DNA from 2 places in the Laedolimicola sp. genome. Region 1 is predicted to be linked to the other one. Evidence: predicted binding sites of a transcription regulator. Region 1 holds the regulator's gene; the other holds the start of a gene.

Region 1 (3,417 bases):
AATTTGAGGAGGCTTACCGGATGTGGCAGCCGGATTATCTGAAGCCCACGGACGAAACGGCGGATCTGGATTCCAGCTTTGCTTCCTATCTGGTGCAGAACGATGTGGCAGAGTCCTATCCGTCTTATTATGGGGAAGCATTTTCTACACCGGCGAAGGCATTGGAGACAACCTTGCATGTGTCCGGCGGCATAGGGAAGACGGAAGACGCGGATGGCGGCGATGTATGGGTAAATTATGAGTTTCCGGACGGAACCATCCGGGTGCGGATGACCCAGCCGGGCATCGACGAGGGCAGCCGGATCTGGGTGCCGAAGGAGATTCCCATGGGGTAAAGAGAAAGTAGCCAATGTGAAAATGAATAGCGAAAGCGTACAAAAGGAACTGGAATAGAACTTGGATACAGTTCCTTTTTGCGGCCATTCTTTATGGCTGTCTATGCAGCTTTTCATCTATATCAACCAATATAATGTCCGGCCCGATTTGCCGGATCTTACACCAGGGAATCTCACACTCATTTTCTTTCCCCAGGAAGCCCCAGAGCTTTTCGCTGGTGGTGGTAAGTAACGCCAGGATACAGCCGTTTTTGGGATCAAAGACCAGATCGGATACACAGCCCAGGCGCTTGCAGTCATGGATATTAATCACATCTTTTTCACGCAGTTCGCAGAAGGTCATGAGATGCTCCTGGAAGAAAGTTTCTTAAATTATTTTATGCAATAGAAACGGAGATGTGCAGAAGCTTAAAAATCTTTTTACGGCGATTTCTTATCATTTCCTATGACAATGATTGACATAAAACCAGAAGATGTACTATACTGGAACCATCAAAAAACCGGAGGATAATGGAATGAAGTGCCCATTTTGCAGTCAGGAAAATACACGCGTGATTGATTCAAGACCGGCAGACGACAACAGCTCAATCCGCCGCCGCCGTCTCTGCGACGCATGCGGCAAGCGGTTTACCACCTATGAGAAGATCGAGACGATTCCGGTCATGGTAATAAAGAAGGATAACAACCGGGAGCATTATGACAGAAGTAAGATTGAGGACGGTATCTTAAGAGCCTGCCACAAGCGGCCGGTGCCCTTAAAGAACATCAATGCCATGATAGACGGCATCGAGAGTGATATTTTCAACCGGGAGGAGCGGGAGATTCCAAGCTCTGTCATCGGCGAGATGGTCATGGATCGCTTAAAGGATCTGGATTCCGTGGCCTACGTGCGCTTTGCCTCTGTATACAGGGAGTTTAAGGATGTAAATACCTTCTTAAGCGAGCTGAAAAAGATGTTAGATAAGTAAATGAGTTAGGAGAAATGATTTTGTTTCAGGCATTTTACCCGAAAGAATATGTAGATTCCACCTATGGAATTGATTTTGAAGGTCTGTATCGCAGGGGCTTCCGCGGCATCCTGTTTGATGTGGACAATACCCTGGTACCTCATGGAGCTCCCGCTACCGCACAGAGCGTGGAGCTCTTTCAGCGGCTTCACGAGATGGGCTTTGCCACCTGTCTCATTTCCAATAACAAGGAACCCCGGGTGCGTCCTTTCGCGGACGCCATGGAGACGCCCTTTGTATACAAAGCGGACAAGCCAAGCCGGAGGGGCTACGAGGAGGGCATGCTCCGCATGGGTACAGATAAGACCAATACATTGTTTGTCGGCGACCAGCTTTTCACCGATGTATGGGGGGCCAACCGGACGGGCATGTACTCGATTCTCACAAAACCCATCGATCCCCATGAGGAGATTCAGATTGTGTTGAAGCGCTATCTGGAAAAGATTGTGCTGTTTTTCTATAAAAGAAGGGAAGCAAAGAAATGACAGCAGAGAAGATATTGGAGCTTTTAAAGGAAAAAAATGTGGACGCGGCGCTTGTATCCTCTCCAGCTAATATCCGCTATATCAGCGGTTTTGCAGGCACGGAGAGTTATCTGTACCTGACTCCGGAGCGGAAAGTGATTCTGACAGACAGCCGCTATACCCTGCAGGCGGAAGAGGAAGGGAAGGACTGCGCGGTTTGGACCATGAGCCGGGAGCGAAGCTATGGCGTCATGCTGGGTGAATTGCTGCGGGAAGACGGCGCAGGGCGCGTCGGCTTCGAGGAGAATGCCATGCTTTACGGTACCTGGAACAGCCTCTGGAAGAAGTCTGGTTTTGGGCCGGAGCACTGGGTGATGCTGGGAGACAGCCTGTCGGAGCTTCGGGTGATGAAAAATGAGCAGGAGCTTCAGTGGATGGAGAAGGCGGAAAGCATCGGCGACGCGGCATTTTCCTATATTCTGGGTGAACTGAAAGCAGGCGTTACGGAATTGGAAATCGCAGCGAAACTGGAATATTATATGCGAAGCCACGGAGCAGAGGGAACCAGCTTCGATACCATTGTGGCGTCCGGTTACCATTCCGCCATGCCCCATGCGGTCCCTTCAGAGAAAAGGCTGGAAGCAGGCGACTTTGTGACCATGGATTTCGGCTGTAAATATCATGGTTATTGTTCAGATATGACCCGTACCGTGGTCATTGGAAAAGCAAGCGAGCGACAAAAAGAGGTCTACAACGTGGTGCTGAAGGCACAGTTGACTGCATTAAAAGGCCTGCGCCCGGGCATGACCTGCGCCGAGGGCGATAAGCTGGCCAGGGACGTGATTGCGAAAGCAGGCTACGGAGAGTATTTCGGTCATTCCCTGGGGCATTCCGTGGGACTGGAGATTCATGAGAAGCCGGCCCTGTCCCCGAAGGACGGGCATGTGCTGCAGGCGGGCATGGTTGAGACCGTGGAGCCGGGCATCTATATCCCGGATTTCGGCGGCGTCCGCATCGAGGATATGGTGGTTCTCACAGAAAATGGCGTCCGCAATTTGACTCATTCGCCGAAGGAATTGATAGAAATATAGGCTGTGCGCAGAAAAAGGCTTGAAAAAGCCGAAGTTTTATTATAGAATACAATTTAGGTAATTGTGTGCGAGCAGTTACAAGTTCAATTTTCATGCGCAGAAGGCTGCGCTTAAGACATTAGGAGGAAATTTTAATATGATTTCAGCAGGAGATTTTAGAAACGGCGTTACACTTGAGATTGAAGGCAACGTATATCAGATCATGGAGTTCCAGCATGTAAAGCCGGGTAAGGGTGCAGCTTTCGTAAGAACAAAGCTGAAGAACATCATCAACGGCGGTGTGGTTGAGAAGACCTTCCGTCCCACAGAGAAGTTCCCGGCAGCAAGAATCGACCGTGTAGAGATGCAGTATCTGTATAACGACGGAGATCTGTACAACTTCATGAACACAGAGAACTACGATCAGATCGCTCTGAACAAGGATGATATCGGAGATTCCCTGAAGTTCGTAAAAGAGAACGAGATGGTTAAGGTATGTTCCTACAATGGCAACGTATTTGCGGTTGAGCCGCCTCTCTTC
Region 2 (3,417 bases), on a different contig from region 1:
CCGGCTCTGTGAGCTTCTTGCCGTTCAGGCTGTATACGCACTCCCAGAGGCCTGCGTAGCCCAAAGACAGGGTGGAGTAACCGCCGTGGAGATATTTGTCGATGGTTTCGCCCTTCTCCAGACGGAGCAGAGCGCCGTGCTGCCACAGAATCGGAGCCGCGTCGGATACGGTACCGCTCAGACGCTCGTGACGGCACTGGAGAGCCCGGTGACAAAGCTCCATACGGTCGTCGAAGATCTCCCAGAACTTATTCAGATCGCCTTCGGCGGAAAGTCCGATATCTACCAGATTTACCGTAACCACGCCCTGATTAAAGCGGCCGTAGTACTTCGGCTTGCCGTTCTCATCCACATAGGGGGTCAGGAAGCTGCGGCAGCCCATGCAGGTGTAGCAGTGGCCCTCGCCGTTCTTGTCCACTTTGTTCTGGAACATGATTTTCTCGGAAATATAATCCGGAACCATGCGCTTGGCGGTACATTTGGCAGCCAGCTTCGTCAGATAGTAGTAGGGGTCCTCGTCGTGGATATTGTCATCCTCCAGCACGTAGATCAGCTTCGGGAAGGCCGGGGTGATCCAGACGCCCTTTTCATTTTTCACGCCCTGATAACGCTGGCGCAGAGTCTCTTCTATAATAAGAGCCAGATCCTTCTTTTCCTGTTCGTTCTTTGCTTCGTTCAGATACATGAAGACGGTGACGAAAGGAGCCTGTCCGTTGGTGGTCATCAGCGTGACAACCTGATACTGAATCATCTGTACGCCGTTTTTAACCTCTTCCCGCAGACGCTTCTCGGTAATGAAATCGATCTCCTCCTGGGTCACAGCCTCGCGGATGGAGTGCAGCTCATCGGCCACCTGACGGCGGATCTTCTTCCGGCTGATATCCACGAAGGGAGCCAGATGGGTCAGGGAAATACTCTGGCCGCCGTACTGACAGGAAGCTACCTGGGCAATGATCTGTGTGGCGATGTTGCAGGCAGTGGAGAAGCTGTGGGGCTTCTCGATAAGAGTACCGCTGATAACGGTACCATTCTGCAGCATATCCTCCAGATTGACCAGATCACAGTTGTGCATATGCTGGGCAAAATAATCCGCGTCGTGAAAATGGATGATGCCCTCCTGATGGGCCTCCACGATATCCGGCGGAAGCAGAATACGGCGGGTGATATCCTTGCTGACCTCGCCTGCCATATAGTCGCGCTGTACGCTGTTGACAGTGGGGTTCTTATTGGAATTCTCCTGCTTGACTTCCTCATTATTACATTCAATCAGGCTTAAGATCTGCTCGTCCGTGGTGTTGGACTTCCGCACCAGGGCGCGGGTATAGCGGTAGGTGATGTACTGTCTCGCCACGTCAAAGGCGCGCTGATTCATGATCTGATCCTCGACCATATCCTGAATTTCCTCCACGCTTAAGGAACGCTTGATATTCAGCGCCGCGCTCTCCACGTCTTCGGCGATTCGCTTAATCTGAACCGGGGTCATCCGGGCGCTGGGAACGACGCTGTCATTGGCCTTGGAGACCGCAACGACGATCTTGTGAGGATCAAATTCAACCTCTGCTCCGCTTCGTTTAATGATTTTCATGTGCTACACTCCCTCTATGATAAAAATTGTAATCAAAATTAGCGACAAGTTTATTGTAACAAGATATAGTAGTGGTGTCAATGATGATTTACTATATATTGTTGTATACATGCGTGAAAATATACAGGAATTCTTTGCTATTTACACATTCTTTCTGGAAATAACAGAAAGTTTATGGTATGATGCAAGAGCATAAGGGCTTTGCGAAAAAAGAAGACTGACAAAAGGAGACAAAGGCAGAAAATGAGGTTTGCCTACGAGATAAAAAACGGGTGCGCGGTGGTGCGCCGCTGTTATGATTTTGGAAATGAGGCGGAAATTCCGTCCGAAATTGACGGCCATCCGGTGACGGAACTGGGAGCCTATGCTTTTTCCGCCCATATGGATCGGGAACAGTTTTGGCATGAGCTTGGAAATAGAACTGTAAAAATATGGAATCCCGAAACGGGAGAACAGGAAGTATCCGAACCGGATGCGGAGACGGTCCCGGGGCTTCAGGGGATGCAGGTGGAAACAGTCCGCCTGCCGGAGGGCCTTCGTAAAATCGGAGCGTATGCCTTCTATAATTGTAACGCACTATCGGAGCTACATTTCCACAGCAGTCTGAAAGATTTGGGGGCGGGCCTGTTTACCGGCTGTCACCATCTGCGGCGGCTGAATGTGACGTTGGATGAGACGGAAACATCCTGCCTGAAGGAAATTCTCATTGAGGTGCCGGAAAAAATGGCCGTCACAGTAGAAGGACAGCTCCGGGCGAAGCTTTTGTTTCCGGAATTCTTTGAGGAGAGCGTGGAGAACACCCCGGCCCGGATTCTCATGACCCACATGCACGGCAGCGGTATGAATTTCCGCAACAGCTTCTATATGAAGAAACTGGATTTCCGGGCCTACGATGCCTGCTACTATATGGCGAAGGCGGAAGAAGATTTTGATACGGTATTGGAAATGACCCTGGACCGGCTTCAGTACCCGGTGGGTCTGTCGGAGGATCGCCGGGAGGATTATGAGAGCTGGCTTAACGGACATCTTGTGCAGGCCTTTGAAAAGGCAGTGGAGCATCGGGATCTGGACACGCTCATGTGGCTGACCGAACACGGAAAACCGGATGATGGCCTGCTTTCACAGACGGCCATCGCGGCGGCGGACGGATTTCCGGAGGGCGTGGCGTATCTGCAGGATCGACTGGGCGCTTCAGGGCATACAAAAAAACAGTCGTTCCTGGATCGGTTTGAGCTGTAGGAGGGCATCATGATAAAAAGCGCGATATTGGAAGAGCAAAAGGCGCAGTTGAAAAAGGAGGAGCTGGCGGCCCGGATCCTGAACCAGTCCAGAAACGAGCTGTATCTGAAGCTGCGCTATCTGGATCTGGCTCTGGGCAATCTGGCCCTGGCCCCGGGCACGGCGTCGCCAGCCGGAACCGATGGCGGAGCGCTGTACTATTTCCCGGATGGGCTGCTGTCACTCTATGAGCAGCGGGGGCGGGCGGCCTGCACCAGGCTCTATCTGCATGGAATTCTTCATTGCCTGTTCTGCCATCCCTTTGATCGGAAAGGGCGGGATGAGAGACTGTGGAACCTGGCCTGCGACGTGGCTACGGAAGCCCTGATTGATAGCCTCTATCTGAAATGCGTCCATATTTCCTCAGGAGCATTCCGGAAAAGTGTGTATGCGAGACTGCGGGAAAAGCTGCCGGTGCTGACTGCGGAAGGAATTTATAAATTTATAGAGGAAACGCTTGTGGAGGCGGAAATCAGCCGCTGGCAGATGGAGTTCCGGCTGGACGACCACAGTCTCTGGGAGCAGGATTCGAAGAACGGCCCGAAAAATCCGAA

Evidence for each region. The regulator NrdR, encoded in region 1, represses ribonucleotide reductase genes. The targets are predictions, from matches to a motif close to CACAANATNTTGTG.
Region 2: the regulator NrdR is predicted to act here: its motif matches at 1,643-1,656, upstream of nrdD (anaerobic ribonucleoside-triphosphate reductase).

The regions. Positions count from the first base shown of each region.
Region 1 covers NZ_JBOKYU010000044.1:2,950-6,366, forward strand. Annotated here, with positions in the region: gene ACTRC3_RS09745 (M56 family metallopeptidase) at 1-335, shown strand, start outside; gene ACTRC3_RS09750 (PRC-barrel domain-containing protein) at 427-678, opposite strand; gene nrdR (transcriptional regulator NrdR) at 851-1,303, shown strand; gene ACTRC3_RS09760 (YqeG family HAD IIIA-type phosphatase) at 1,324-1,827, shown strand; gene ACTRC3_RS09765 (M24 family metallopeptidase) at 1,824-2,897, shown strand; gene efp (elongation factor P) at 3,034-3,417, shown strand, end outside.
Region 2 covers NZ_JBOKYU010000022.1:33,461-36,877, reverse strand. Annotated here, with positions in the region: gene nrdD (anaerobic ribonucleoside-triphosphate reductase) at 1-1,585, opposite strand, end outside; gene ACTRC3_RS06925 (leucine-rich repeat protein) at 1,829-2,824, shown strand; gene ACTRC3_RS06920 (vWA domain-containing protein) at 2,834-3,417, shown strand, end outside.